4 regions of the Micromonospora sp. NPDC007208 genome follow, and region 1 is predicted to be linked to each of the others. Evidence: riboswitches for the same ligand, from Rfam matches in the RefSeq annotation. Region 1 holds a riboswitch; each other region holds the start of a gene.
What was found. A riboswitch is a leader RNA that binds a small molecule or an ion and turns the genes downstream of it on or off. The one in region 1 is predicted to bind cyclic di-AMP.
Positions count from the first base shown of each region.

Region 2: another riboswitch for cyclic di-AMP. It lies ahead of ACFYL6_RS11820 (NlpC/P60 family protein); the one in region 1 lies ahead of ACFYL6_RS31245 (C39 family peptidase).
Region 3: another riboswitch for cyclic di-AMP. It lies ahead of ACFYL6_RS16550 (coiled-coil domain-containing protein); the one in region 1 lies ahead of ACFYL6_RS31245 (C39 family peptidase).
Region 4: another riboswitch for cyclic di-AMP. It lies ahead of ACFYL6_RS14055 (coiled-coil domain-containing protein); the one in region 1 lies ahead of ACFYL6_RS31245 (C39 family peptidase).

Region 1 is NZ_JBIAFG010000024.1:18,227-25,638, forward strand. It holds gene ACFYL6_RS31235 (hypothetical protein) at 41-463, shown strand; gene ACFYL6_RS31240 (hypothetical protein) at 595-1,365, shown strand; cyclic di-AMP (ydaO/yuaA leader) riboswitch at 1,650-1,791, shown strand; gene ACFYL6_RS31245 (C39 family peptidase) at 2,025-2,873, shown strand; gene ACFYL6_RS31250 (alpha/beta fold hydrolase) at 3,008-3,754, shown strand; gene ACFYL6_RS31255 (CDP-glycerol glycerophosphotransferase family protein) at 3,761-5,431, opposite strand; gene ACFYL6_RS31260 (D-ribitol-5-phosphate cytidylyltransferase) at 5,465-6,982, opposite strand; gene ACFYL6_RS31265 (ABC transporter ATP-binding protein) at 7,129-7,412, opposite strand, start outside.
Region 2 is NZ_JBIAFG010000005.1:4,596-12,007, forward strand. It holds gene ACFYL6_RS11815 (N-acetylmuramoyl-L-alanine amidase) at 1-1,111, opposite strand, end outside; cyclic di-AMP (ydaO/yuaA leader) riboswitch at 1,347-1,482, shown strand; gene ACFYL6_RS11820 (NlpC/P60 family protein) at 1,559-2,536, shown strand; gene dcd (dCTP deaminase) at 2,638-3,216, opposite strand; gene ACFYL6_RS11830 (pyridoxamine 5'-phosphate oxidase family protein) at 3,316-3,873, shown strand; tRNA gene ACFYL6_RS11835 (tRNA-Gly) at 4,150-4,223, shown strand; gene ACFYL6_RS11840 (peptidase inhibitor family I36 protein) at 4,754-5,059, shown strand; partial or broken gene ACFYL6_RS11845 (transposase) at 5,362-5,448, shown strand; gene ACFYL6_RS11850 (hypothetical protein) at 5,444-6,046, opposite strand; gene ACFYL6_RS11855 (hypothetical protein) at 6,082-6,333, shown strand; gene ACFYL6_RS11860 (hypothetical protein) at 6,383-6,595, opposite strand.
Region 3 is NZ_JBIAFG010000007.1:96,318-103,729, forward strand. It holds gene ACFYL6_RS16540 (HelD family protein) at 1-1,122, shown strand, start outside; gene ACFYL6_RS16545 (cation diffusion facilitator family transporter) at 1,230-2,147, shown strand; cyclic di-AMP (ydaO/yuaA leader) riboswitch at 2,266-2,397, shown strand; gene ACFYL6_RS16550 (coiled-coil domain-containing protein) at 2,403-3,467, shown strand; gene ACFYL6_RS16555 (hypothetical protein) at 3,623-4,132, shown strand; gene ACFYL6_RS16560 (SRPBCC family protein) at 4,256-4,720, opposite strand; gene ACFYL6_RS16565 (PfkB family carbohydrate kinase) at 4,911-5,888, shown strand; gene surE (5'/3'-nucleotidase SurE) at 5,885-6,712, shown strand; gene ACFYL6_RS16575 (STAS domain-containing protein) at 6,731-7,093, opposite strand.
Region 4 is NZ_JBIAFG010000005.1:473,844-481,255, forward strand. It holds gene ACFYL6_RS14050 (carbonic anhydrase) at 1-696, shown strand, start outside; gene ACFYL6_RS14055 (coiled-coil domain-containing protein) at 753-1,772, opposite strand; cyclic di-AMP (ydaO/yuaA leader) riboswitch at 1,777-1,907, opposite strand; gene ACFYL6_RS14060 (YibE/F family protein) at 2,074-3,444, opposite strand; gene ACFYL6_RS14065 (metal-sensitive transcriptional regulator) at 3,745-4,041, opposite strand; gene ACFYL6_RS14070 (heavy-metal-associated domain-containing protein) at 4,137-4,346, shown strand; gene ACFYL6_RS14075 (hypothetical protein) at 4,360-5,307, shown strand; gene ACFYL6_RS14080 (heavy metal translocating P-type ATPase) at 5,320-7,412, shown strand, end outside.

The DNA.
Region 1 (7,412 bases):
GGTCGGTGCGCCCGGGTCGACGCGACGGTAGCGTGGAGACGTGCTTCCGGTCGCGTTCACCTGTCCGCTGTGGTGGGTGGCGCGCTGGGCGACGCGGGTGCTGACCAGCCTCGCCGTCGTCGCGGCCCTGGCGCTCGGCGCAGGCCCGGCCACGGCCGCCGCGTCGACGCCCAGCCCGGTGCCAACGCCGAGCGCGGTTCCGGCCTCCGTCGCTGCCGTGCCGCTGGCCGCCTCCTACCGGCACGCCGGGGCGCACGGTGCGGCGCGCCCGGCCCCGGCGATACCGCCGGAGGCCGCCGAGGAGTCGGTGCCGGCCTGGTCGGTCGACACGCCGGTGGCGCTCCCCGGCGATCAGGGCACCGTCACGGCCGGCGTGCTGCCGGTCCGCGTGGCCGGGTCTGACCGGCTGCCCCTCGTCGACGGTGCGAGCGGTCAGGCCTCCCGGGCCCCACCCGGGCGCTGAGCCACCGGGACGACCGTCCCGTCTCCGCGCCCTGTCGACCCACCCGTTCCCCACCCCGCCGGCAAGTGGCCCACCGTGGCCCGCTGCCGGCGCGGCTCCCATCGCACTGCTCTCTCCCCGAGGTGCCGACCATGGAGACCGTCGTCTTCTACCAGTTCGTGACCGAGGTGCCGCGGGCCGCCGCCATCTGGTCGGCGCTGTTCCTGCTGACCCTGGGCCTGCTCACCGTGCTGGCCGCCCGCCCGGAACGGGACCGGCCCACGGACGACCCGCCCCCGGCCGCGCCCACCGCCCGGGAGCTGGCCGCCGCCGAGGCCGTCGACAGTCGCCGCTACGCCGAGGAGGTGGCCGTCGCCGCGGCCGGCGCGGCCACCACCGCCCGGCGGCGACGTGCCGCCTGGCTGGCCGCTCAGGAGCAGCTGGAGCGGGCCTGGGTCGGGTACGACGAGGCGGACACCGCCGCGCGTCGTTTCGCGGGCGCCGGGGCGCTGCCCACCCCGCAGACCCCGCACACCCCCGCCGAGTACGCCGCCCGGGAACGCTATCTGCACCGCGCGGCGATGGCGGCGTACTGGCGGGGCGACCTGAGCATGGCGCAGCTCGGCGACGTGTTCGGGCACCGGCGTGGCTGGGATCCCCGGCGGCACCCGGTCGAGCAGGAGGTACTGGTCAGCCGGGTGGTCCGGGATGCGCGGCTGGCCGACTACCGGGTGGCCGCCGACCGTGAGCGGGCCGCCTGGCGCGACGCGGAGTTGGCCGCCGAGTCGGCTCGTACCCTCGCCGAGGAGGCGTACGCGGCGGCAGCGCGGCTGCGCCCGACCCCGGTGTCCGCTCGCCGGACGGTGGCCGGGGCGATGCGTCCCGCCGTCGTGGCACGGTGGCGCCCGGCCCGGGCGGGTTGAGCCCGATCCGTGATGTGAGGCCGGTCACGCAATAGCGAAATCGGACGGTCGGCGCGATCGGCGGCATTGTTCCCGCGATTATGGCCGCGTTCTTCGCGGCCTGTCCGGTTGTCGCCCACAGGCGTCGCCGTAACCGGTTGTCCCATCGAGTCACATCATCGGCAATACGCGCAGAAATTGTCGCGCCAATTGGGGTTTACGCAGGTGAACCTGGCTTGGCAGGGCGTGGAGCGACCAGTAGTGTCGTCCCGTCCGGTGCGGTAACCGATCGCAAGACGCGACGCCGCACCGACCCGCTCAATCGTGATCAACGAACCGGGGACCCATCAGTAAGTCCGGGGTGAATCCGCGAGCCACGGCCCGCGGTAGGGCGATCTTCCCGCCCGAATCCGTCAGCTAACCCGGTAGGCGGTGTCGGAAGGAGTCCCATCCTCGTGCAGCACCTTTCCACCCCTCGGTTGTTCCCTCGCCTCCACGGCGCGGCGGTGCACCCGCTCACTCGTCCAGTGACGGTGAGCTGACCCCCCGGGTCATCGCCTTCCCCGCCCGGCCACGCCGGGCGTTCCCCTGAGCGGTTCACCATCCGCGGACCACGGTCCGTGCGCTGGCGCCTGCCCGGATACCGGCCCGGCCCCGGTGTGCCGCTCACCCCCCGATCCGTGGAGGACCCCGTGAAGCACACCCTGCAGCGTCAGCTCCGCCGCCTCGCCACCGAGCGTCCGTACCAGATCGTCGCCGCCTCCGCCGCGGCCCTCGCGATCGCCACCACCACCGGCGCCCTGCTCACCACTGCCGACGACGCCCCGGCCGGCCAGCGCACCGCGACCACTGTCGCCGAGATGCGCAGCGACGTTGCCGCCTCCCGCAGCGAGGTTCGGGACGCGTCCCCCTCGGCCAGCGCCGCGCCGACCACGGCCGCCCCGGCCACCAGCGCCGCGTCGCCCGCCGCCAAGGCCAGCAGCAACCCCGACCTGACCCGGAAGCCGGAGCGCCCGAAGCCGCCGGCGACCAAGGTGCTCGACTACGACTACGAGGCGCAGAACACCTACTACAACTGCGGCCCGGCGGCCACCCGGAACGCGCTCAGCGCCGCCGGCATCGACCGCACACAGGAGGAGCTCGGCGCCGAGCTGGGCACCACCGAGATGGGCACCAACTCGGCCGAGGACACCACCCGGGTGCTCAACGCCGAGGTGAAGGGCTCCCCGTACCGGACCCGGATGTTCCCCGGCGCGCCCAGCCCGGCCCAGATGGACCGCCTCCAGGCCGACGTGGTGAACGCCATCACCGACGGCCGGGGCGTGGTGGCCAACGTCGTCGGTGACGCCACCGACACCGACGGCGGCTGGCACTCCTACGGCGGCGGGCACTACATCGCCGTCGTGGGCTACAAGGACAACGGTCGTACCGTGCGAATCGCCGACTCGGCGAACCCGGCCGACCCGTCGTACTGGATCACCACCATCGACCTGGCCAACTGGATCACCAGCCGGGGCTACTCCGCCTGACCCGGGCACCCTGACCGCCGCGGGCGCCGTCTCCCACAAGGGGCCGGCGCCCGCGGCGTTTGTCCGCGCGGTCCCGTCGTACGCCGTCATCGGCGGCTCTCGTACCCGGCCGTGAACCGTGGGAGACTGCGGCCGTGGTGGAGACATCGGGTGGTCACGCCGGCCGTAGGCCGGTCCTGCTGCTGCTGCACGGCATGGGGGCGACCGGGGACGTGTGGTTGCCCTGGGCGCCCTACCTCGAGCAGCACTGGCCCGGGCGATGGCTGGCACCGGACCTCGCCGGCCACGGCTGGGCCCCGCCGCTGCCGTCGTACTCCTTCGCGGGTTTCGCCCAGCGGATCGCGCAGGCCCTCGCCCCCGACGACCGGCTGGTCGTGCTCGGGCACTCGCTGGGTGGGGTGGTCGGCCTGGCGCTGGCCGCCCGCGCCGCCGGGACGCCTGTGGACGCGGTGGTCGGGCTGGGCATCAAGGCGCTCTGGTCACCCGCGGAGCTGACCCGCGCCGCCGAGGTCGCCGCCCGCCCGGTGAGCTGGTTCGCCAGCCGCACCGAGGCGGCACGCCGCTACCTGCGCGTCGCCGGCCTGGTCGGCCTGGTCCCGCCGGACCACCCGGTGGTGGACGCCGGGCTGCGTCAGGTCGACGGCCGGTGGCGCCTCGCCATGGACCCGGCCGCCTTCGCCGTCGGCGAGCCCGACCTGGCCGCGCTGCTGGCGGCGACCGACGTTCCGGTGGTGCTGGCGCGCGGTGAGAACGACCCGATGGTCACCGACGAACAGCTCAAGGAGTACGGCGTACCGGTGGCCACGCTGCCCGGTCTCGGGCACAACGCGCACGTGGAGGACCCGGCGGCGGTGTTGGCGCTGCTCGACCCGTACCGCTGAGCGGGGCTACGCCGGTGTGGGCGCGGTGAGGGTCTCGGCCGGTGCCAGCTCCCGGCGCGCGGCGGTCAGGAACGCCTCGGCGTACGACTCGGCCGGGAAGTCACCCAGGTAGCGGCGGCGGGTGGCCCAGCGGGCCTCGGCCAGCGGGTCGGTGTCCAGCAACGCGGTCAGCACCTCGTCCACGTTGGACATGTCCCGGTGCAGCACGTAACCCGACCCGGCCAGCGGGAACCGCTCCACGAACCGGTCGCCCTCGTCGCCCATGTCGGTGACCGCGTACGGCTTTCCGGAGTAGAGGAAGTCGGAGATCACGCCGGACACGTCGGAGACCAGCGCGTCGGCGGAGTTGACGCACTCGGTCAGGCTCAGCTCCCGAGCCGCCGCGCCGACCACGTGCGGACGGCCGGTGCGGGTCCGGTCGGCGACGAGCAACTCGGTCAGGCGGCCCAACTGGCGGGCCGATGCCGGGTTCTGCGTGGTGTACGGGTGGGCCCGCAGGATCACCGTCGCGCCGCGCTCCAGCAGTCGACGCAGCAGCCCTTCGGCCACCGGCAGCGAGCAGTAGTTGGCGTCGGCGTGGTGCCCGGTCCAGGTCGGGGTGTACAGCACCGTCGGGTGCGCCAACCCTCGCGCGGGCTCCGGGCGTACCTCGATCGCCTCGACCTGTGGGCGACCCACCACCACGAACTTGTCCGCCGGGATCTGCACCCCGGCGCGGGCGTACCTGTCGATCGCCGCCTGCCCGGCCACGAAGATCCGGTCGAAGATCCCCGACACCGGGTTGGCGCTCGGCGCCTTGTCGCTGTCGCCGTGGTGCAACTGGATGTGGGTGAGCTGGGTGAAGCGGACGCAGTGGCTGTTCTTCGCCCCGTGGTTGACGTAGAACGCCGCCCGCAGGCTCGGCACCAACGCCTCGTCCATCGCCCCCAGGGTGGGGCAGTAGACCACCGGCGCGTCGGTGGCCGCCGCGATCGGGGCCAGGAACTCCGGCTCGCGCAGCACGACCAGGAACGGCCGGCCGATCCGTTCCAGGTACGGCAGCCACATGGTGACCTGGTATTCCGAGCCGGGAGGCGCGGAGAAGTAGAGCAGGAACTCCGGCTGGTGCCGGCGCAGCGCGGCGGCCACCGCCCCACCACCGGCCCGCGGCCGGAACCGCCGCCGGGCCAGGTCCAGTGCGACCGCACCGGCGCCCGCGCCGACCAGCAGGCTGGCGGCCAGCGCCACACCGGCCGGCAGGGCGAGAGCGGCGGCGAGCGCCAGCGCGGCGAGCAGCCCGAGCAGGGCCGTGCCGAGCTGGCCGGCGATCAGCGGCGTCCAGGCGGGTACCGGCAGGTTGGCCGCCCGGATCTCCAGGCTGCCGGCGGTGCGCAGCGGCCCCACCAGCAGCACCAGCCCGAGCAGGACCAGCCCGGTGGCGACCAGCGCGAGGTCGAGCCCGTCATCCAACCGCCGGGAGTAGCCGACCAGAACCGCGGCGGCGATCAACGCGGTCTCCGCCACCAGATCGGCGCTGGGCCGGATCCGCTGCTCGGCGGCTGCCGCGGCCAGCGCGGCCACGGCCAGCGCCAGCCCCCAGCCGGTGGCGCCGGTGAGCGCCAGCACGACAAAGGCCAGCACGGCCAACCCGGTGGTCAGGCACCGGGCGGCCAGCTTTCGGACCAGGTCGCCGCGCATGTCGCTCCGTTCGTGGTTCCGCAGGCGTCGGCGTCAGTTCGCGGACGTCGCGCCGGCCGACGTCTCGACCCGACCCGACCCGGCCTGGGCCGGCACGCTCGGCGTGGGCCCGTCACCGGGTGCCCGGCGTACGTCGATCACCTGACCGGTCAGGTCGGAGATCAGCACGTCCAGCGACGACTGGGCGACGGCCTCCGCGGCGAGCAGGGTGTGCTCCGGCTCCTCGCCGAAGGCCCGCGTCCGCATCGGGGTGGCGGTGCGCTCCGGGTTGATGCAGTTGACGCGGACGCCGACGTCGGCCCACTCGTCGGCGAGCGCCTGGGTGAGGTTGACCAGGGCGGCCTTGGTGGCCGAGTAGAGCGCGTAGCGGGCCCGGCCCCGGGTGTAGGAGCTGGAGGTGTAGAGCAGCAGCTGACCCTTGGTCTGCTGGAGGTACGGGAGGGCCTGGCGGGCGATGGTCACCGGGCCGACGAAGTTGACCTGGAGCAGCCGGTCCATGGTCTCCTCGTCCATCTCGGCGAGGGCGCCCTTCTCCAGGATGCCGGCGGTGACCACCACGTGGTCGATCCGGCCGGTGGCCTCGAAGGCGGTCGTCAGCGCGGCCGCGACGTCCTCGGCCCGCTCCACGTGGGTGCCGGTGCTGGAACGGCTGAACGGGAAGACCTGGGCGCCGTAGCGCCGGGCCAGCTCGGTCAACTCGTGGCCGATGCCGTAGCTGCCGCCGAACACCACGATGGTGCGGCCGGTCAGCTCCTCGCTGTAGCTGCGGTGGTCGGTCAGGCGGGGCGCCTGCGCCGCGGCGAGCTGGAAGAGCTTGTCCGCCAGGTGCACGTCGACCGGGTGGGTGACCTTGATGTTCTCGTCCGAACCGTCGATCACCTTGATCGGGGTGCCGGGGAGGTAGCGCAGCACCACGCCGCAGTCGTCGGTGGCGGCGAAGTCCGGGTCGTCCTCGGCGATCCGGTACGCCGCACGGATCGTGGGGGAGCGGAACGCCTGCGGGGTCTGGCCCCGGCGCAGCCGGGAGCGCACCGGGATGTCGGTGATGCAGTCGTTGTCGTCGACCTGGATGATCGTGTCCGCGGAGGGGATGGCCACGTCCACGGCGTCGTAGCTCCAGAGCGCGTTGACGCACTCACGCACGATCCGGCCGCTGAGCAGCGGGCGCACCGCGTCGTGGAAGAGGATGTTGCAGTCTTCCGGGCCGACCGCGTCCAGGGCGATCCGGGTGGTGGCGTTGCGGGTGTCACCGCCCTCGATGACCTTGGTGACCTTGCGCAGGCCGGCCTTCTCGACGATCTGCTGGGCGTCCTCGACGTGGCCGGTGGCCATCAGCACGATGATCTCGTCGATCTCCGGTGCAGCCTCGAAGACCGCCAGGGTGTGCTCGATGATCGGCTTACCGGCGATCTTCAGCAGCTGCTTCGGGATGCCGAGGCCGAGCCGCGTCCCGGTGCCTCCGGCCAGAACCACCGCCACTGTCCGCGAGGGCCGCCACGGCGTCTGGGTCTCCGCTTCGGCGTCCGGGCCAGTGGTCTGGTCCTGCGTCATTGCCGGATCCTCACTCTCAGGGATGCGTTAACGGAAGGTTCCGCCCGAGCGGCGACGGAATGAACCTTAACGCGCGGACCGCGTCGCCCCAACGCGGGCGACGCGGTCCTCAGGTGCCGTGTCGATGCCGGACGTTCGCCGGAACTCTACTTGCTGTTCGCGTACGCCTCGTACGCCCGGATGACCTCGTCGGTGGGCCCATCCATCCGGATGACGCCCGATTCCAGCCAGATCGTCCGTTCGCAGGTGTCCCGTACGGAGGAGAGTTGGTGGCTGACCAGGAACACCGTCCCCGCGCCCTCCCGCAGCTCCCGCACCCGCTGCTCGCTGCGCTTACGGAAGCCCTTGTCGCCGGTGGCGAGCGCCTCGTCGATGAGCAGCACGTCGTGCTTCTTGGCGGCGGCGATGGAGAACCGCAGCCGGGCCGCCA
Region 2 (7,412 bases), on a different contig from region 1:
TCGCCTCGGTGTACCAGGTGCCCTGCGCCGCGAAGCCCTCGTGCTCCAGACCGATCGACTTCGCGTTGACGTACCAGTTACCGGCGTGCCAGCCGACGTCCTTGGTCTTCACGTGCTGGGCGATGTGCCCGTCGACCGAGCGCAGCGAGTAGTGCCAGCTCACGTAGGTCGGATCCTGGACGAGTTGCAGGGTCGTCGCCCAACTCGCCTCGGTGTCGTGGATGACGATGTACTCGATCTTCTGCCGGGCGGGGCGGTCGGAGAGGTCGTGGTTGCCGTAGTCCCCGTCGCCGAACGCCTCGTAGGGCGCCGGGATCCACTCGCAGGAGATGGTGCTGGGGCACTCCACCCCGTCCGGGCGGGCCAGCCGGCGCAGGCCCAGCCGGTCCAACCAGGAACGCTCGGGCCGCACCGCGCTGGCCGGCAGGGTGACCCGCTGGCCGTCGTCGGTCACCCGCGACGCGCCCGCGCCGACGGTGGTGAAGACCTCGTCGGCGAAGGCCGCCGCGGCGTCGGCGCTGTCCGCGCCCGAGTAGCGGGCCACCGCGCCGTACCAGGCCGCCGGGTCGGTGTCCGCGCCCACCGGCGCGCCCAGATCTCTCTGGTACGCGCTCAGCAGCGCGGCCCCACCCCGGATGTTGAGGCCCGCGTCGGTGCGCAGTGCCTCGGGGGTGGCGCCGGTCAGCGAGGCGGCGGCGTCCACGGTCTGCAACGCGGCGGTGGACGGCGCGGGGGCCTCGACCGGCCGGGGCGCGGGCACCCGGGCGGGACGGGAGTCGTCGCCGCGTGGGTCCTCGGCACCGGCGTCGTGGTGACCGCCCCCGGGGAGGGCGGCCACGTGCCGGGCGTCGGTCAGGTGCATCGGGCCGTAGCCGCCACTGGTGCTCGGTGTGCCGGCGTTGGTGTCCCAGCGCGACTCCAGGTAGGAGACGCCGAGCAGCACCACGGTCGGTACGCCGTACTCGGTGGCCGCGGCGGCGTACTGCTGCTGGCGGTCGGTGGTGGGTGCGGCGGCGGCCGGGCCGACGGAGAGTGGCACCGTGGTCGCGGCGGCGACCACGGTGGCGGCGAGCAGTGCGCGCCAGCCGGTCGACAGGGTTGGATGGTGCATCGAACCCCCTAGATTCTCTCGGAGTGAGGTCAGGTCACCATCGCGCCGCCCGGGAGGTCACGTCAATACCTTTCCATCTATCGAAGCGCGCGGAAAGAATTCTTCACACACGGTCCGTGGCCTCTTCCAATCGGTACGGAGTGTCACGGCCGCACGGGTTGCGGATCGGTAACAAGCGTCTCTACTCTGGTCATTCGTCGGCCCGACAGCAGCTCCGCCCAGCCCGGGCGGTAACGGACCGACACCGCCGAGTCGTTTCCGAGCGAACCGGGGACCCAGGTCCCTCGGGGTGAATCCGCAACCACTGCGGTAGGGCGCCGACTTCCCGCCCGAACCCGTCAGCTAACCCGGTAGGCGGTCAGGAAGAAGGAGTACGGAACCCCGGTGGCACTCCATGCCCCGCGGCCGTCGTCCGAGCGGTCGGCATCAGCCGGCCCGGCGTCGATCGTGCCGCGCCCACGCTGGTCCCGCTTCACCACCGCACTCGCCGCGTTGGCCAGCATCGCCGTCGTCCTGACCGGCAGTGCCACGGCGGCCCACGCCGACCCGTCCGTCGCCGAGATCGAGCGCCAGATCGACGCCGACTGGAACAAACTCGAACCGATCATCGAACGGCACAACGCCACCCGCACCGACCTCGCGGCGAAGCGCAGGCAGGCCGACGCGCTGGCCGCCCGGATCACTCCGCTGGAGCGCCAGGTCGACGCCGCGATGGACAAGGTCAGCGCCCTGGCCGTACGCGCCTACAAGGGCGAGAACGTCTCGACCGTCAACGCGGTGCTGGGCAGCAGGTCGCCCAGCGAGGTGGTCGGCCAACTGGAGATGCTCGACCGCTTCGCGCACAACCAGCAGAAGGACGTACGCCAGGTGGCCGACCTGCGCGACCAGCTGGCCGCGCAGAAGGCGCCGCTGGACGAGATGGTGGCCCAGCTGACCCGCACCGAAGCTCAGCTGGCGGCGAAGAAGAAGCAGATCAACGAGGAGATCGACCGCCTGCAGAAGCTGCGCCTCAAGGTGTACGGCAACGGTGGCGGCGGTCCGCTGCGCCCGGCGCCCTGCCCGGGCAGCTACCCCGGCGGCGCCGCGGGCACCGCGGTCAAGTTCGCCTGCGCCCAGATCGGCAAGCCCTACGTCTGGGGTGCCGAGGGTCCGAACTCGTACGACTGCTCCGGGCTCATGCTGGCCGCCTGGGCGAAGGCCGGCGTGTCGCTGCCGCACAACGCCGCCGCGCAGAGCCGCGTCACGAAGAACGTCAGCAGGGGCGACCTGCGCCCCGGCGACCTGGTCTTCTACTACAGCGACATCCACCACGTCGGCATGTACGTCGGCGGCGGCTGGGTGGTGCACGCCTCGCAGGCCGGTCAACCGGTCAAGATGAAGAAGGTCGACGACGGCCCGATCCACAGCTACGGCCGCCCAGGCTGACCCCGGGTGACCGAAGGGCCCGTCGCGATTCGTCGCGGCGGGCCCTCGTCGTTCTGTTTCTAGCGGATCGGCCTCAGCGGGTCGGCCTCAGCGGGTCGGCCTCAGCGGGTCGGCCAGGTGCGCCAGTGCTGCCAGGCGCGGCTTGGCGTCGGCCCCCGCTGGCCCTGGTAGCGCGAGCCGTAGACCACCGAGCCGTACGGGTGCTCGGCCGGCGAGGAGAGCCGGAAGATGCAGAGCTGCCCGATCTTCATGCCCGGCCAGAGCGTGATCGGCAGGTTCGCCACGTTCGAGAGCTCCAGCGTCACGTGGCCGGAGAAGCCCGGGTCGATGAAGCCGGCGGTGGAGTGCGTGAGCAGCCCGAGCCGGCCCAGGGAGCTCTTGCCCTCCAGCCGACCGGCGAGCTGGTCACCCAGCGAGATGACCTCCAGCGTCGAGGCGAGCACGAACTCCCCCGGGTGCAGCACGAACGGCTCGCCGTCGGGGACCTCGACCACCGACGTCAGGTCGTCCTGCTGCATGGCGGGGTCGATGTGGGTGTAGAGGTGGTTGTTGAAGACCCGGAACAGCCGGTCGAGTCGGACGTCGATGCTGGACGGTTGGACCAGGGTCGGCTCGAACGGCTCCAGGCCCAGCGTGCCAGCCTTGATCTCGGAGACCAGGTCGCGGTCGGAGAGCAGCATCGGACCACCATAGCCGCGCTGCCAAAAGTGGCCGGATTCGGTGCCGGTGACCAGCGCGTCGAGGTCGCTGCTCGTACATTTGTTCGATAGAATGCCCGCATGGCTTCCTGGTCCGAATTCGCCGCCGACGAGCCCCGACTCGCCGACGGGATCCGCGTTCTCCTCCAGCAGTACGGGCCGGGCTTCGGCTATCTGGCCACGGTCCGTGCCGACGGCGGGCCCCGCGTCCATCCGGTCTCCCCGGTCATCAGCGCGGAGGGGCTGTTCTGCTTCATCATCGACTCGCCCAAGCGCCGCGACCTCGAACGTGACGGCCGTTACGCGCTGCACTCGTTCCCCGCCGAGGAGAGCGACGACGAGGCGTACGTGGCGGGGCGCGCCCGTCCGGTGACCGATCCGGTCCGGGTGGCGCAGTTGGCGCAGAGCGCCCGGGCCGAGCCGCAGGTCGACTGGAGGCTCTTCGAGTTCACCGTCGACGTGGCGATGCTCACCCGCCGTGAGCAGCACATCGCTGGCATTCCGGGCCTCGCGCCGGGCCGGCCGGCCGTTCGGGTGTGGCTCGACCCAAACTCCCCGTCGGCGGCGGCCGCGCCCTTCGCCGTCCCGCAGGCGCGCCCGACCCGCCTCAGCCGTGACGTCCAGTGCACGGCCGCCTGACCACGACCGAAAGATCATCGGTGCCGGCCCCGTCGTGACGGGGCCGGCACCGATGCGCATGCCTGCCACACCCGCCACACCTGCCGGGCCGCCACTCCCGCATGATCCACTCGACTTCAGGGAAACTGCGCTATCCCGGCGCTCCGGATGCCCCGACTTTCAGGAAACCGAGTGGATCACCCCGGCCGACCCGGGCGACACGGTCCCCGGACACCTGCGGTCACCGGGGGTGCCTGGGTGCACGGGCTCGACGACTCAGGTACAGTGGTGCCGCTTGCGGGTGTAGTTCAATGGCAGAACATCAGCTTCCCAAGCTGACAGTGCGGGTTCGATTCCCGTCACCCGCTCCACCGCGAGGCCCCAACTCAGGACAGGTTCCCTGGCTGGGGGCCTCGATCGTTCCTACCGCTTCTTGCGCTGGCCGTGCCCGTTACGTGCCCGATCCTCGCCGCGATCATCCGCGACGGCACCGAAGACAACGTGGGAGACTGACACGAGCGGCTTTTCTTCGCAGACGACTATTGGCGCGAAGAACCTTCATCGTCTACGTAGTGATCCGCGGTAGTAGTAAGTGGAGCGCCCCTGGTGATGTACGCCTTCTCCGTCAGGCCCGGTCCGGGCGTCAGGGGCCGACCGCCGTCGAGGCAGGGCACCTGGATCCCCTTGAGTACCGCGATGAACTGCGGGTTGTCCGGAAGTGAGCACGATCTTATTCGTCGTCAATGGACGACTGCCCCCAACCTTACATGGCAGCGGGCCCAAAGCAAAGCCTTGCATGTCTCAATAGATGAGTTATAGTCATCGGTGCCTATAACTGATTGGGGAGGCTGTATTGAAGCTCAAGCCTTTGGCGCGGATTGTGCTTTCGTCGGCAATTGTAGTGGCCGCCACAACCGCAACTGTCGGAAGCCCTGCGGCTGCCAGTCGTTCACAGTGCAACTTAAATCATCTTGGGAAGCTCTGCCTCTGGACCGGTACAAATTACACCGGTAGTTTCTACGCCGATTCACTCGGTAAATACTGTACAACGGATGGTAGTGCTACGCACAGGTCTGCCGAAAACATGAATAATTGGGTCGTCGTCTTGTATAGCGGCGCGTCGTGCACTGGTACGGCCGTAACGTTGACTGCGGGGCAAGAGCGGAGCAACCTCGGCATTTCAGCCAGGAGTTGGCGGGCTGTGTGACGGCGGCTCGAGCGACTAGAGAAGAAGCGCCAGAACTTTAGCAATAAGCTACGTGTTCCTGCGTCGGCTTGTACTTGTAAGATCGGTGCGTAGAAGCGCCACTTGCCGACGACGGTAGGGCGGGCATGGCTAGTGTGATCAGTGAATTTCTGCAGCTCAACGATCGCCAAGGCGAGGCATGCCCGCCCTACTTCAATCGATTCGAGGTCGCGCAGATAGGTGAGGTGTCATGGTCGTCGGGTGGGGTGTATGGCCCACCGTTAGAGGGCCCATGCCTGCCGAATGTGGGCCGGCGGCGGCTAGGTGCCGCGTTCTGGCTCAGCGTCCTGAGCGAGCTCAAGAACCGTGGCGTCGGCGACGCGTGTACGGTGGTCTGCGACGGGCTCAAAGTGGGCTGCCATGGGTTTTCCGAACAGGCCGACCAAGTAGAATTGGTTGATCTGGGAAGGGAAACAGGTGCCAAGCGCAAAGAGAACCTTCTCCCCGCAGTTCCGGGAAGAAGCAGTGAAGATGGTTATCGAAGCCGGCACCCCGGTCATCGACTCGCCGAGCCGAACGACGTGGTGGCGGCGGCGCCTGACCCGCAGGGCCATTGCGTAAAACCGGTGACGTTACGTGACTGCGTCGATGAGTTGGGTTGATCGGCGGTTGGCGGTTCTGGTGGCGGGCGATGTTGATTGCGCCTCTGAGGCGGTGGTAGCCGATCGCGGTGTTACGCAGGGTGGCGAACACGGCGGGGCCGTTGCGGGTTCTCGCGCGGTGGGCGTCCTCGCGGAACGTCACATCGCGGACGTGGTGTAGGCCGTTCTCGATGAGCCACTCGTCTCGGGCGAACGCGCCCAGGTCGACCGGCTGGGCCAGGATGGCGGGCAGGCTCATGGTGTAGTAGGCGGTCTCCCGGCTGGTCTTGTCCTTGATTGTGCGGGTCCGGGTGATCCGCACCGCTTGCTGCGCGTGCGGGAACGCGAGGCCACCATCGGCGCGCACGTCAACGCTTTTGACGGTGCGGTTTCCTTGCGGCCGTGGCCAACCTCGCGCTGCTGGTCACCGGCTGGGACCTCATGCCACGGCAACGCTTTGAGCTGCGCGTACAGGGTCGGCTGGTTAGCCTTCGCCGTGACCATGAGGTCCCCACCCCGGGCGGCGACGGCGCGGGCGTGCCCGGTCTGCGCGTGGAGAGCATCCGCGACGATCACCACGCCGTGCTCTGGTTGATCTGTGAGCTGAGCGCGTCAATGATTCGCTCGTCACGCTCGTGGGCGGCGTGTTGGTAGATCATCGCGGCCCGGGTCGAGGCGTGGCCCATGCGAGCCATCAGGCCGGTCAGGCTTGCCCCGGTCCGCGATGCCAGGGTGTTGCCAGTGTGCCGCGGGTCGTGGAAGTCGAAATCGGCGGACCGGCCGCAGCCACGTAGTCACGCCACTTGCAGGCGGTCTGGAAGTTGGAGCGGGGCAGGACTGCACCCTTCGCGCCGTTGAAGACGAGCGCGTCCTGGTCCTCGTCGACGAAGCCGTCCAGGTGTGCGCGGCCGATCACCTCGTGAATGGTGACGGCCCGGGTGCCGACGGAGCCGCCCGCCTGGGTAGCTCTACCCCGGCTTGGCCGGTCCTAATTTGAGGACTGTTAGTTCCTTGGTTTATATCTTATCATTCTTCCTCTTTCCTCTTGTTGGCGCGGGTTACATGTTCACCCGTTTGTTTATGGCCGACTTGACCTTGATTGCGAATTGGTTAGTTCTGGCGGGGGCCCTTATCCTCTTCGTAATTGGCGGCTGGACGCTGGTTCAAAGCCTCTCCCGCGCGCGCAGTAGCGAGGGAGGATCAGGGTGGCCGGCTGAGTGGTGACCGGCAACACGAACCGCAGGACACCCTGCGGCTTAGGTTTCAGCCCCAGCCACACCGACTCGTATCCGCTCCGAGCCCGATACAGCGGTCAGTACAAGGCAGCGAGGGGCGGTCGCAGAGGGGTGCCGCGTCGCCCGCAGGTACACGACCGGCACGCGGCCCGGCAATTGCTTGCAACTCAATCCGATTCCCAAGCTGACAGGGCGGGTTCGATTCCCCTCACCCGCTCCACCATGAAGGCACAGGCCAGACATGTTTCCGACCTGAGCCTTCATCCGTTCCGATCACTTCTTGCGCTTGTCGTGCCCGCTACGACCCTGACTCTTCCTGATCGGCGAGCTGGGTGCGTGGCTCTCTGCTCTGGCTCGCCGGCGTGCTGGTGTGGAAAGCGGGGTGCTCCCGTCGCCCGTCGCCCGCTCCCCGATCGAGGCCCTGGCCAGGACGCTGCGACTGCCGTACCAGCCGGAGCAGGTGGTGTGGTGCCTAGCGGGAATTCGCAGACGGTGCGC
Region 3 (7,412 bases), on a different contig from region 1:
CAACGCGGCGCACGGCGCAACGAGGTGCGCCGGGCCGGTTTCGACGGGGTGTTCGCCGCGCTCTGGGCACAGGCCCGTGAGCTGAGCAGCGGTCGACTGCCGGAGCAGCCGGCCTTCGAGGCGGAGATCGCCGAGCGGCCGGAGTTCCGGGAGTTCCTCAAGGCGTGGTGGCCTCGGCTGCACCCCCGGCACGTGCTCGGCTGGCTGGCGCAGCCGGACCGGCTGCGCCGGTACGCCGGGGGAATCCTCTCCTCGGCGGAGATCCGGCTGCTCAACGCCGCGTACCGGAACCTGGACTCGGCCGGGCTGACCATCGCCGACGTGGCGTTGCTGGACGAGTTGGACGCGCTGCTCGGCAAGCCCGCGCAGCCGGCCAAGGCGCGACGCGACCCGTTCCAGCTCGCCGGTGGCGTCCGCGAGCTGAGCACCCTCGGCGAGCGGCAGCGGGCCGCCCGCGCGGCGGCCCGCGAGCGCCCGGAGGACTACCGGGAGTACGCGCACGTGGTGGTGGACGAGGCGCAGGACGTCTCGCCGATGCAGTGGCGGATGATCGGTCGCCGCGGCCGGCTGGCATCCTGGACCGTGGTGGGCGACCCCGCGCAGACCGCGTGGACCGGCGATCCGGAGGAGCTGACCCGAGCCCGCGACCAGGCGCTGGGCCGGCGCAAGCGGCACGACTTCACGCTCACCACCAACTACCGCAACTCGGCGGAGATCTTCGCGGTGGCGGCGGCGGAGATCCGTCGGCTCTACCCGGACCTGCCGCTGCCGACCGCCGTCCGCTCCACCGGGGTCGAGCCGGTCGAGCTGGTGGTGCCCCCGACGGGGTTGGAGACCGCGACCGTGGAGGCCGCCGCCGGCCTGCTGGCCGAGGTGGAGGGCACGGTCGGGGTGATCACGCCGGTCCCCCGCCGGGACGAGGTCGCCGGTTGGCTCGGCGCGCTCGGCGCGCCGAGGTTGCAGGTGGTGACCAGCCTGGAAGCCAAGGGCATGGAGTACGACGGGGTGGTGCTGGTCGCCCCGAGCGAGATCCGGGCGGATCCGGGCGCCGGGGTACGCACCCTGTACGTGGCGCTCTCCCGGGCCACCCAGCGGCTCACCACCATCGACCCGACCGGCTGACCCGTACGGACCGCCGCCGGCGGGAAGGCGCTACCCGTACACTTGCATACATAGCGATGTGAGCATACATTTGACCGGGTCCCGACCAGCGGCGGAAGGTGGTTCTCGTGGGCGCAGGTCATGACCACCACCATGGGTCCGTCGCCAATGCCGCACACCAGCACCGGGGTCGCCTCTGGGCGGCATTCGGTCTGCTCGCCACCCTGATGGTGGTCGAGGCGGTGGCCGCCCTGCACACCGGCTCGCTCGCCCTGCTCTCCGACGCCGGGCACATGTTCACCGACGTGCTCGGCATCGGGATGGCGCTCGCCGCGATCACGGCGACCCGCCGGGCCACCGGCGACCCGCAGCGCACCTTCGGCCTCTACCGGCTCGAGGTGCTCGCCGCGCTGGCCAACGCCGTCCTGCTCTCCGGCGTCGCGATCTACGTGGTGATCGAGGCGATCCGCCGGTTCGGCGACCCGCACCAGGTCATCGCCGGTCCGATGCTCGCGGTGGCCGTGCTCGGCCTGCTCGCGAACATCGCCGCCTTCGCCATGCTGCGCGCCGGGGCCCGGGAGAGCATCAACCTCCAGGGCGCCTACCTGGAGGTGCTCGGCGACCTGCTCGGCTCGCTCGGCGTCATCGGTGCGGCGCTGCTCATCAGCGTCACCGACTGGTGGTGGGCGGACCCCCTGGTCGCGGTCGCCATCGGCGTGTTCATCCTGCCGCGCACCTGGCGGCTGGCCCGCGCCGCCCTCCGCATCCTGGTGCAGGCCGCCCCGGAGCACCTCCAGGTGACCGCCGTGCACGACCGGCTGGCCGCGGTCCCCGGCGTCGTCGAGGTGCACGACCTGCACGTCTGGACGCTCACCTCGGGCATGGAGGTGGCCTCCGCGCACCTGACCATGGCACCCGGCGCGGAGGTCGGCGCCGTGCTCACCGCGGCGCGTACGGCCCTGCACGACGACTTCCGCATCGAGCACGCGACGTTGCAGATCGAGCCGGGCGCCGCCTCCGGGGCGTGTGGCTCCATCGAGTGGTGACCGGGCCGTGATTTTCCGTGGTGACGCACGCACCGTCCGTCACATTGGCTGCAGCCGCCCCACCGGCACCGGTAGGCTCGGTCCCGGCCTCCACCAGGCGGCGCCCTCCCGGCGCCGGTGGCGGTCGCCGCCTAATCGCCCACCTGGGCGAACCGGGGAACCATGTTCCTGGGGTGCATCCGCGTCAGCGGTAGGGATCTTCCGTCCCGAACCCGTCAGCTAACCCGGTCGGCGGCTGACGGAAGGACATGCGCAGTGGCACCAGCACGACCACCCGCCGCCCGACTGGCGGCCCTGATCGTCGCGATGTTCGCCCTCGGCGTCGCGCTCCCGGCCGGCACCGCCTCGGCCGCTCCCCCGACCGGCCTACGGGCCGCCGCACCCGACTCCGACGAGGAGGGCGGCACCCCGGCGCTGCGCGCCCAACTCGAGGCGGCCAGCAAGGGCTACCTGGACGCGAAGCGCGCCCTGGACACCTCCGTACAACGGCAGCAGCAGCTCGCCACCCAGCTGAAGACCATCGAGGTCGAGATCGACCAGCGCAACGGCAAGGTCGGCGAGATCGCCGAAGTGGCCTACCGCACCGGCCGGCTCGGCGCGATGTCGGCGCTGCTCAACAGCAACACACCGGAAGGCTTCATGGACCGGGCCGCCGCGCTCGACGCGGTGGCCGCCAACGAGGACCGGGTGCTGCGCGACCTGCTGAACAGCAAGGACAAGGCCAACCGCACCCGGGTCGCCCTGGACGGCGAGATCAACGAACAGCGCAAGCAGGTCGCGGTGATGGCCAAGCGCAAGGAACAGGCCGAACGGGCCCTGACCGTGGCCACCACACCCAAGCCGCAGACCACCGCGGACACCGACTCCAACCGGGGCACCTCCACCGCCAACGCGACAGCCGCGCCGCGCAACTCCGACGGCTCCTGGCCCTCCGAGTCGTGCAGCATCAACGACCCCACGCCGGCCAGCGGCTGCATCACCCCGCGCACCCTGCACGCGCTCAACCAGGCGAAGGCCGCGGGTTTCACCCGGTACGTCTCGTGCCACCGCCCCAGCGGCTCCGGTGAACACCCGAAGGGCCGGGCCTGCGACTTCGCGGCACAGAAGGGCGGCTTCGGTGGAGCCGCGACCGGTGGCGACAAGACCTACGGCAACAACCTGGCCGCGTACTTCATCCGCAACGCGGACCGGCTCGCCGTGCTCTACGTGATTTGGTACAAGCAGATCTGGCTGCCCAGCAGCGGGTGGAAGTCGTACAGCGGGGCGCAGGGCACCCCGTCGACCGACCACACCAACCACGTACACCTGTCGGTCTACTGACCCCAGCCGTTCCCTACGGGTCGTGATGCCTGTGAGTCATCGTGATGACTCACAGGCATCACGTGCGTCCAGGGACCGGGCTACGTCGCCGGGCGTACCCCTGATGTCGTCGCTCGTCGGACGACCCGGCCGGCGTCGGCGGGCAGCATCGCGGTATGCCTCGGATCCGACCCACCACCCGCAAGGCCCTGCTCACCCTGCACCTCGTCACCTCGCTCGGCTGGCTGGGCACCGACCTGGTGCTGCTCACCCTCGGCATCGCGGTGCAGCGGGGCGCCGACCCGGCGGTGGTCTATCCGGTCACGGCCCTGGTCGGCACGGTGCTGTTCGCGCCACTGAGCGTCCTGGTCTGGCTGATCGGAGTCGCCAGCTCGCTGCTCACCCCGTGGGGCCTGCTGCGCCACCGCTGGGTGCTGGTCAAGCTCGTGCTCACCACGGTGATGGTCGGGCTGGTGCTGTTCCTGCTCACCCCGAACCTGCGCCACGCCGGGGCGGTCGGCGCGACCCTGCCCGCACGCGATCGGGCCGACCTCGTCATCGCGCCGGCGGTGTCGACCAGCCTGATGATCATCGCGACGGTGCTGTCCACCTACAAGCCGTGGGGCCGACGCGCCGCCGCCCGAACCACCCGCACGAACCGTGATCGCGCTGCAACCACGACCTAGCTGCCCGCCCTGCTCCGCGATCTTGCACTTGCTGTGCCGGCATTTGGGGCATCCCACTGATACCGACAACCGAAACTGCAAGATCGGCGCACGGTGGGGGCGCAAGCCCTCGGGGCGGGCGGGTCAGGTGGGCGGGGGGTTGGCGGTGCGGTCGAGGGCCGCGCCCAGCCGGGTGGCGAGGGCGAGGTGAGCGGCTTGGGCCTGGCGGAACGCGTAGCGGAACAGCGGCGTCGGCGCGGTCAGGGTGATCTCGACGTCGATGCGGACCAAGCCGTCCGGCTCGGCGCGCAGTCGGGTGTGGTTGCGCACCGTGGTGGCTGGCCACTGGCGGGCCACCATGACGATCTCGTCGGCCTCGCTGATCAGCACGTCCGCGTGGTAGGTGGTCCGGAAGCGCAGCGGGCCGGCCGCCAACCGGTCGTTGATCGTGTAGCTGGCCTGGGCGCCGGGCCGGGGCGGCACCCGGCGGACCCGGACGATCAGTGGGTGCAGCTCACCCTGCCGGGTCAGGTCGCTGAGCAGAGCCGCCGCCTCGGCGGGTGAGCACCGGGCCTGGACGGTGTAGCTGAAGGTATCGCTGCTGAGCACACCGTCTCCCGCCGTCGTTGGTCGCCCGATCGTCCCGTACCGATGTCTGGCTGGCAACGCCCGACGGCCCCGAGCGCCGCGCCCGGACCGGGTCGATGGCACGACCTGCCACTACCTGCGCGATTAAGGTCGGTTAGTACGAAATCTTCCGAAGGTGCCGGAGGGCGACCAGCATGAACGGCGACGACCGATGAGTGGGCACGTGATGGTCTTCGCGCCCACTCCACAGCTGACGGTGACCGTGGACCAGCCCAACGACCACCCTGAGCTGCACCTGCACCCCGGCGGGCAGGGCGTCTGGCAGGCCCGGATGGTGATCTCCCTCGGTGTCGACGTGGTGCTCTGCGCCGCCCTTGGCGGTGAGATCGGCCAGGTGCTGGAGCCGTTGCTGGTCAGCGAGGGCGTCGACCTCAAGGTGGTGGTCCGTGACTCCGGTAGCGGCGGGTACGTGCACGATCGCCGGGAGGGCTCCCGGCAGGAGATTGCCGACGTGCCCGGGCAGCCGCTGAGCCGGCACGAGATCGACGAGCTGTACAACCTCGCCCTCGGCGAGGGCCTACGGGCCCCGGTGAGCATCCTCAGTGGGCCGAACGAACCATGGCTCGTACCCGCCGACCTGTACCGACGCTTCGCCGCCGACCTCGGGGCCAACGGCGGCCGGGTGGTCGTCGACCTCTCTGGCGACCACCTCGGTTCGGTGCTGGAGAGCGGGGTGTTCTTCCTCAAGGTGAGTCACGAGGAGTTGATCCGCGACGGCCGCGCCCGCAGCGACGACAGCGCGGAACTGACCCGGGCCATGTACGAGCTGCACGTCGGCGGCGCCGAGACGGTGGTGGTGAGCCGCGCCGACCAGCCGGCGTTGGCGCTCATCGACGGGGAGTTGTTCCAGGTCGAGATGCCCCGGCTGGAGGCCGCCGACCCGCGCGGGGCGGGCGACTCGATGACCGCCGGAGTGGCGGCCGTCGTGGCCAGGGGCGGGGACATCCGGACCGCCATCCGCACCGGCGCCGCCGCCGGCGCGCTGAACGTGACCCGACACGGCCTGGGCACCGGGCGGCTGGACTCGATCACCGGCCTGGTGGACCGGGTCCGGCTGGTGCCGGCGGACAGCCGGCAACAGGAGCGGACCACCCCGGACGAGCTGGCCGACCGGGTGGCCGAGCGATGACCCTGCGGGTGTTGATCACCAACGACGACGGGATCGCGGCACCCGGCATCCAGGCGCTGGCCTGGGCGGCCCGGCAGCGGGGCCTGGACGTGGTGGTCGCCGCGCCGATGGAGGAGGCGAGCGGCACCAGCGCCGCGATGAGCGCCATGGAGCGCGACGGGCGGGTGGTCGTGAACGACCACCCGCTGTCGGACCTGGCGGGCGTAGCAGCGTACGGGGTCGCCGGTTCCCCCGGCTTCATCACGCTGATCGCCCTGCACGGGGCGTTCGGCCCACCGCCGTCGGTGGTGCTCTCCGGTGTCAACCGGGGCGCCAACGCCGGCCGGGCGGTGCTGCACTCCGGGACCGTGGGCGCCGCGTTCACCGCCGCCACGAACGGCTGCCGGGCGATGGCGGTCTCCCTCGACGTGCTCTCGGCCGGTGCGGCGACGGCCGCGAGCGGTGGCGCCGCGGTGGACGCCGCCGCCCGCGTACGCGACGCCGAGCGGCACTGGGACACCGCCGCGCGGGTCGCCCTGGACCTGCTCCCCCGGTTGACCTCCGCGCCGCTGGAGAGCGTGCTCAACGTGAACGCCCCGGACCTGCCGCACGGGCAGCTGCGCGGGGTACGGCGAGGCACCCTGGCCAGCTTCGGCCAGGTGCAGATGACGGTGGCCGAATCCGGCCACGGGTACGTCCGTACCTCACTGGAGGAGCCGGGGCAGGCCGCACAGCCCGGCACGGACGTGGCGTTGCTGGCTGCCGGGTACGCGTCGGTGACGGCCATCCGAGCGGTCACCGAGGCGACCGACATCGACCTGACCGGCCTGGACGAGCAGCCCTGACGAGGACGCCTGGCGCGCTCAGGCGCCGGGCAGCACCTCGGGGGTGGCGGCGCCGGCGAAGTAGGGCTCCGGGGCACCGAAGAGGCCGAGCAGGCCGGTCACCCAGAGCTGCCGGTGCACGAACCGGCTCGGTTCGGTGACCACCAGCTTGACGTCGCTGACCTCGGCTGTCTGGAAGCCGGCAACCATGGCGCTGATGCCGACGGAGTCGATGAAGGTGACCAGCCTCATGTTGAGTTCGATGCGCAGCGGGCGGCCCTTGGCCAGCACCTCCGCGATCGCTTCGCGCACCTCGTACGCTGTGTCGACGTCGATCTCGCCCCGCGGGGCGATCTCCACGACACCACCGGACAGAACCGACTTCACGATCGACAGGCTCACGCGAGCACCTCCACCCGCCCGTCCCCCGGGCGCCTCATCAGTACGCGGGCCGCGACCGAGAGTATTCCTCCGACGGCCTCGGTCGCCACCCCTCGGGATGAGCAATTCGCGGATCCCGACCCACAAAGCCGCCCATATCCGCACTTTTCAGTATCTGATTACTCAAGACTTTTTGTTATTTGACCCATCGGCGATCGGTCGTGACCGACGCGCCGCCGAACCAGGGTAGCGGTCCGGACCGGGCGCACCCGACAACCGGCCCGGGATGTACGCCTGCCCCGTGTGCCGTCGGCGTGTCGCCCACAGCCGGCCGGTGCGG
Region 4 (7,412 bases), on a different contig from region 1:
CGGACCACCGACCGGGCCACCGCGCTCAGCGAGCCGACCCGTGCGTACGCCGAGCTGATCGCCGGCAACCGGCGCTTCGTCGGTGGCGCCCCACGCCACCCCAACCAGGATGCCGAGCACCGGGCCGCCGTGGCCGACGGGCAACACCCGTTCGCGGTGATCGTCGGCTGCTCCGACTCCCGGCTGGCCGCCGAGATCATCTTCGACCGGGGGCTCGGCGACCTGTTCGTGGTCCGCACGGCCGGGCACACCACCGGCCCCGAGGTGCTCGGCAGCGTCGAGTACGCGGTGACCGTGCTCGGCACTCCGCTGGTGGTGGTGCTCGGCCACGACTCGTGCGGTGCGGTGCAGGCCGCCCGGGAGGCCGCCGCCACCGGTACCGCGCCGAGCGGGCATCTGCGCGCCGTGGTCGACGCCGTGCTGCCCAGCCTGCGTCGGGCCGATGCCGAGGGCGTGGATGACATCGACGGCATCGTCGACATCCACATCGCACAGACCGTCGAGACGTTGCTCGGGCAGTCTTCCGTGCTGGCCGACGAGGTGGCGCGGGGGCGGTGCGCGGTGGTGGGGGTGTCCTACCGGCTGGCCGCCGGAGCGGTACGTCAGGTGGCCGCCGTGCCGGCTGGCTTCGCGACGCTGGACACCCCGGCCGGATCGCCCGAGTCGACCGACCCGGCCGCGCCTGCCACCGTCTGACGCGACGAGGGCCGCTCCGCGTCACGCGGAACGGCCCTCGACGGTGATCGTGCGGGTCAGAGCAGCGACATGTGGACGTGGTCGGTGTGGTTCGACGGCCCGCTGTACGAACTCCAGCCGGTGGCCGGGAACCAGATCTGCCGGTTCCAGATCACGTAGTAGATGCCGAGCCGGTCGGCGTTACGGATGAGGAACGCGGCGACGTTGTTGCCGTACGTCCGGGTGTCCTCGTTGTGCCAGGGGGAGAAGCCGCTCTTCTGCAGCGACCAGTCGCAGGCACGGCCCTTCGGGTGCTCCCACGGCCCGCCGGGGCGGTAGCAGCCGACGAACCGGTTGAAGCCGGCCCGCTTGACCTCCTTGTACGCGTGCAGCGTGCGTGGCGTGATGCAGCCGGACGTGGTGGGGTCGTTCTCGCTGCACGACTGGGGTTTCCAGTCACCGTCGGCGGTGCGACCCGGGCCGATCTTCGCGACCGGTGAGGTGGCGTCCACCAGGCCGCCGGTGAAGCCCTTTCCACCGACGAGGGAGAGCGCCTTGTCGGCCTCGCTCTTCCGCTTGGCCATCAGGGCGGTCTGCTTCTGCTGCTCCCGGACCTCCGTGTCGAGGGCGAGCTTCGCCTGCTCGGCGCGGGCCTTCACCTCGTTGACCTCGGAGAGCTTCTTCTCGTTGACCATGTTCATCTCGTCGAGCATCCCGGCGCGCCGGACGAACGAGTCGGGAGCTTCGCTCTCCAGCAGCATCGCGACCGCGCCGATCCGGCCGGTCCGGTACGCCTGGGCGGCGATCTGCCCGACCTGCGGGGCCAACGCGTCCAGGTCGGCCTTGGCCCGGTCGACCTCTGCGGCCAACTCGCCCTGCCGCTTCTTTGACTTGTCCAGCTTGGACTTGGCGGCGGAGTAGTCGCGGTTGGCCTGCTCGATGACATCGTTGAGCAGCTTGGGTTCGCCGTCCTCCTCGTGCCCGGACGGTGTGGGGGTCGTCGGGGCGGCGTGGGCCGGGAGGGGCCCGGCGAGCACGGTCAGTGCGGCGATCACGGCCACCACGGGTGTCATCCAGCGGCGTAGGGGTGCCGTCACAATGTTCCCTTCCGTCGACCGCCGACCGGGTTAGCTGACGGGTTCGGGGCGGAAGTGGCCCCTACCGCTGACGCGGATTCACCCCAGGTACCTGGGTCCCCGGCTCGCCGGCTGGCGATTGGGCGGTGGCACCGCAGGCGCCGCTTCGCGCCTTCATCGGTAACCGGCAGCGAGGTTACCCGAGAGTCGACCGGGTGAGCTACGCCTGGATGCCGACCAAAAGCGTCATTTCGCCATAGCGTTGAGTGACCAGTGACGCGGTTCTCAGGGTGGATGCCCGATCTGGTCACGCTGAGGAGTGTCACCATGCCGTATCCGTGCTCCTGTTCGACTCCGGCCACCGGTCGGTGGCCTCGGATGGGGGTGCGGGCCGCGTCCGGTCCGGCTCGTCGGAGCCGGCCTTCCGCGGTGAGCTGAGTGCGGCCAGTGCCTCCGTGCGGTCCGGCTGGGGCCGGGGCGCGGGAGCGTCGGTGGACGGCGTGGCCTCGGTGCGCCCGGCGGCGGTCACCACCGCGGCCAGCCCGGTGGTCAGCGGTACGGCGGCGATCAGACCGAGGGTGGCGACCGCGCTGCGGACGATCTCCTGCGCGAGGAACTCACTGGTGAGGATCTGCCCGATCGGCCGCGAGTCGGCGGTGAGCAGGAGCAGCAGGGGCAGTGACGCGCCCGCGTACGCCAGCACGATGGTGTTGACAGTGGAGGCGATGTGCGCGCGGCCGACCCGGGTGGCCGCCCGGTACAGCTGCAACCGGGTCAGCCCGGGGTTGGCGTTGGCCAGCTCGGTGACGGTGGCGGCCTGGGTGACCGTCACGTCGTCGAGCACCCCGAGCGACCCGATGATGATCCCGGCGAGCAGCAGACCGTGCAGGTCCACGTCGCCCTGGAACATCGACAGGGTGGTGGCGTCTTCGCTGCCGAAGCCGGTGAGGTGGGTCGCGGCCGTGGCGATGGTGGCGAGCACGCCGGTCAGCACCAGGCTGCCCAGGGTGCCGAGCACCGCGACCGAGGTCTGCGCGGTGACCCCGTGCGTCAGATAGAGCACCACGAACATGATCAGGGCCGCGCCGACCACCGCCACCAGCAGTGGCGACCTGCCGGCGCCGATGCCCGGCAACACGAAGGTGAGCAGGATGGCGAAGCTGGCGGCCAGCCCGGCGAGCGCGGCCAGACCCCGCCACCGACCGAACGCGACGATCGCGGCCGCGAAGACCACCGCCAGCCACACCATCGGGGTGCCGCGTTGGTGCTCGGCGATGTTCCAGTTGCTGGTGGTGGGATCGGTGGGATCGGCCAGCTCGACCAGGATGACCTCGTCACCGACCTCGACCCGGGGCGCGCCGGGCCCGTCGGGCACCGGTGTCCGTACCTGTTGGCCGGCGGCCGGCCCGTCGTCCACCCGGACGTCGACCGTGCCGCACCGCCCCTCGCCGACCCTCGGTGTGCCCTCGGGAACCGACGGCACCGGCGGGCACGGCTCACTCACCACCCGGGTGACCGTGCCGGGGTGGCGCGGCACGTCCGCACCACCATCGGTCTGCGGTGACCCGCCGCGCGGCCAGAGCAGCGCCGCGGCGAGCACTGTGGCGACGAAGAGGGGTACCACAGTCACGACGAGGATCCGTCGCACCCGTGGTGGGGCGGACGGCGCGGGGTGAGTGTGGTCGGCGGCCAAGGCGAGAACTCCCAACGATCCGGTGCGGGGTACGGGTCAGCGTGCCGGGCGGTTCACCGTTTCGGTGGAAACGCGGCGAACGGCGGGGGGGGATCGCTGCCTGATCACCACTTGATCACGGACGGTCAGTGTTCGGCCCGGTCGGCCGGGGGCGACGCCACGTCGCGGCGGCGCCGGTGCCCGACTGTGCAGCGGCATACGGAGGGCCATCGTGGGAGATGCTAGCCAGCCCACCCGAGGGTCGCAGGTCGTGGCGGAGTGTCGGGCGGTCGAACCGCCCGCGTGGCGGACCCCGGCCCGTCAGCCGCGCTTCATGAGCCGGCCGACCGCCGCCATCATCTCGGTGGCCATCTCGTCGGCCCGACCCTCGGCGGCGCCCTCGTGCATGCAGTGCCGGGCGTGCCCGTCGAGCAGCCCCAGGGCCACCTTGTCGAGGGCGGCCTGGATCGCGGAGATCTGGGTGAGCACGTCGATGCAGTAGCGGTCGTCGTCGACCATCTTCTCGATGCCCCGGACCTGCCCCTCGACGCGGCGGAGCCGCGCGAGCAGTTGGTCCTTGCTGGCGGTGTATCCGCGGATCGGGGTGGGTGCGGTCATGTCGACCAGGATAGCGTACCCCCAGGGGGTATGGTACGGTCGTGTCCGGATGAGATACCCCCACCGGGTACCGGTACCGTAAAGGAGACGCTCCGATGGTCAACACGACGTATCAGGTGCAGGGCATGACCTGTGGGCACTGCGTCAGCGCGGTGAGCGCCGAGGTCAGCGCCATCGCGGGCGTGCGTGACGTCCAGGTCGACCTCGCCGCCGGCCGGGTCACCGTCAGCAGCGACCAGCCGCTGGACACCGCGGTTGTCCGGGCCGCCGTCGACGAGGCCGGCTACGACCTCGTCGACGCGTGATCGGAGGGCCGGCGTGCGTACGGTGACGAGACTGGCCGGGTTCGCCGTCGGCCTGGCGGCGGTCTTCGGCGCGACCTACGGGGTCGGCCGGGTCGTCGACCGCACCCCGGTGGTCGAGGGCCGGCACGACGCTGCCGCCATCCCGGCGGCGGACGAGCGGGGCGGTACGGCCGACCGGCTTCCCGGCGGGCTGCTCGTCTCCGAGCGCGGCTACAGCCTCGAACGGGTCGACGCCCCGGCCGGCGAGTTCGCCTTCCGGATCGCCGGCCCGGACGGCCGCCCGGTCACCCGTTACGAGGTGGCGCACGACAAGCGGATGCACCTGATCGTCGCCCGGCGGGACCTCTCCGGCTTCCGTCACGTCCACCCCGAGCTCGCCCCGGACGGCACCTGGCGGGTCGACACCCCGCTGACCGGCCCCGGGCAGTGGCGGGCGTTCGCGGACTTCACGCCGACCGGAGGCGAGCCGCTGACCCTCGGCGTGGACGTGACCGTCCCCGGTGAGCTGACCGAACAGCCGTTGCCCGCCCCGGCGACCAGCACCACCGTCGACGGCTACACGGTCACCCTGACCGGAGCGCCGCAGCCCGGCCGCACGTCGTCGCTGACCCTGACCGTCAGCCGGAACGGGCGACCGGTCACCGACCTGGAGCCCTACCTGGGCGCGTACGGGCACCTGGTGGCGCTGCGCCGGGGTGATCTGGCGTACCTGCACGTGCACCCGGACGGCACGCCCGGCGATGGGCGCACCCGGCCCGGTCCGGCCGTCACCTTCCTCGCCGAGGTGCCCTCGGCGGGCAGCTATCGGCTCTACCTCGACTTCCAACACGGCGGGCGGGTGCACACCGCCGAGTTCACAGTGGTCGCCGGCGCCGCACCGACCGCAACCGCCCCCACCCCGAGCGGGCCCGCGCCGACCGGCGGGGCCGACCACGGCACCCCCGGGCACGGACACAACTGACGGGACCAGACGATGACCACCACCAGCAGACCGCTGCCCGAGGCACCCAACCGGATCGAACTGGCGATCGGCGGGATGACCTGCGCCGCGTGCGCCGCCCGGATCGAGAAGAAGCTCAACCGGATGGACGGGGTGAGCGCCACCGTCAACTACGCCACCGAGAAGGCGACCGTCCGGTACGCCGATGGCGTCACGCCGGACGACCTGATCGGGACCGTGCAGAAGACCGGCTACACGGCGGCGCTGCCGGCCCCGCCCAGCGCGGAAGCTCCGGTGGACCCGTTGCGGGGGCCGCGTACCCGGCTCTGGGTCTCGGTGGCCCTGAGCGTGCCTGTGGTCCTGCTGGCCATGGTCCCGGCCTGGCAGTTCGACTACTGGCAGTGGCTGTCGCTGACCCTGGCCGCCCCGGTGGTGGTCTGGGGTGGGCTGCCGTTCCACCGGGCCGCCTGGACCAACCTGCGGCACGGCGCGGCCACCATGGACACCCTGGTGTCGCTCGGCACCCTGGCCGCGTTCGGCTGGTCGCTCTGGGCGCTCTTCCTCGGTGACGCGGGGATGCCCGGGATGACGCACCCGTTCCGCTTCGACATCACCCGGACCGACGGCGCCGGCAACATCTACCTGGAGGCGGCCGCCGGGGTCACCGTGTTCATCCTGGCCGGTCGCTACTTCGAGGCCCGGTCCAAGCGCACCGCCGGCGCCGCCCTGCGCGCCCTGCTCGACCTCGGCGCCAAGGACGTGGCGGTCCTGCGCGACGGCGTGGAGACCCTGATCCCGGTGGACCGGCTCGCCGTCGGTGACCGGTTCGTGGTCCGCCCCGGGGAGAAGATCGCCACCGACGGGGTGGTCGAGGAGGGCACCTCCGCGGTCGACGCCAGCATGCTCACCGGTGAGTCGGTGCCGGTCGAGGTCGCCCCGGGCGACGGTGTGGTCGGCGCCACGATCAACGCCGGTGGACGGCTGATCGTCACCGCCACCCGGGTCGGCGCGGACACCCAGCTCGCCCGGATGGCCGACCTGGTCGAGCAGGCGCAGAGCGGCAAGGCGGCCGTGCAGCGACTGGCGGACCGGATCTCCGGTGTCTTCGTACCGATCGTCATCACCCTCGCCGTCGGCACGCTCGGCTGGTGGCTCGGCACCGGGGCCGGCCCGACCGCCGCGTTCACCGCCGCCGTGGCCGTGCTGATCATCGCCTGCCCGTGCGCGCTCGGCCTGGCCACCCCGACCGCGCTGCTGGTCGGCACCGGTCGGGGCGCCCAGCTCGGCGTGCTGATCAAGGGCCCGGAGGTGTTGGAGTCGACCCGCCGGGTGGACACCGTGGTGCTCGACAAGACCGGCACGGTGACGACCGGCCGGATGACGCTGGTGGACGTGGTGCCGGCCAGCGGCGTGGATCGGGCCGAGCTGCTCCGGGTGGCCGGGGCGGTGGAGGCCGCCTCCGAGCACCCGATCGCCCGTGCGGTCGCCGCCGCTGCCGCCGACGCGGGCGCGCTGCCCCCGGTGGCCGCCTTCGGCAACCTGGAAGGGCTGGGGGTGACCGGCACGGTCGACGGCCGGGCCGTCCTGGTCGGCCGCGTCCGGCTGCTGCACGAGCACGAGATCGACGTACCGCCGGAGATCGAGTGGGCCGTGCGTGACGCGGAGGCCGCCGGCCGTACGGCCATCGTTGCCGGTTGGGACGGGCGGGCCCGGGGCGTGCTCACGGTCGCCGACGTGGTCCGGCCGACCAGCCGGGCGGCGGTGGCTCGGCTGCGCGGGCTGGGGCTGACCCCGGTCCTGCTGACCGGGGACAACACCACAGTGGCTCGCGCGGTCGCCGCCGAGGTCGGCGTCGACGAGGTGATCGCCGAGGTGCTGCCGGCCGGAAAGGTCGACGTGATCAAGCGGCTCCAGGCCGAGGGGCGGTCGGTGGCGATGGTCGGTGACGGGGTCAACGACGCCCCGGCGCTGGCCCAGGCCGACCTGGGGCTGGCCATGGGCACCGGCACCGACGTGGCGATCGAGGCGGCCGACCTCACCCTCGTCCGGGGCGACCTGGACGCCGCGGTGGACGCCATCCGGTTGTCCCGACGCACGCTCGGCATCATCCGGGGCAACCTGTTCTG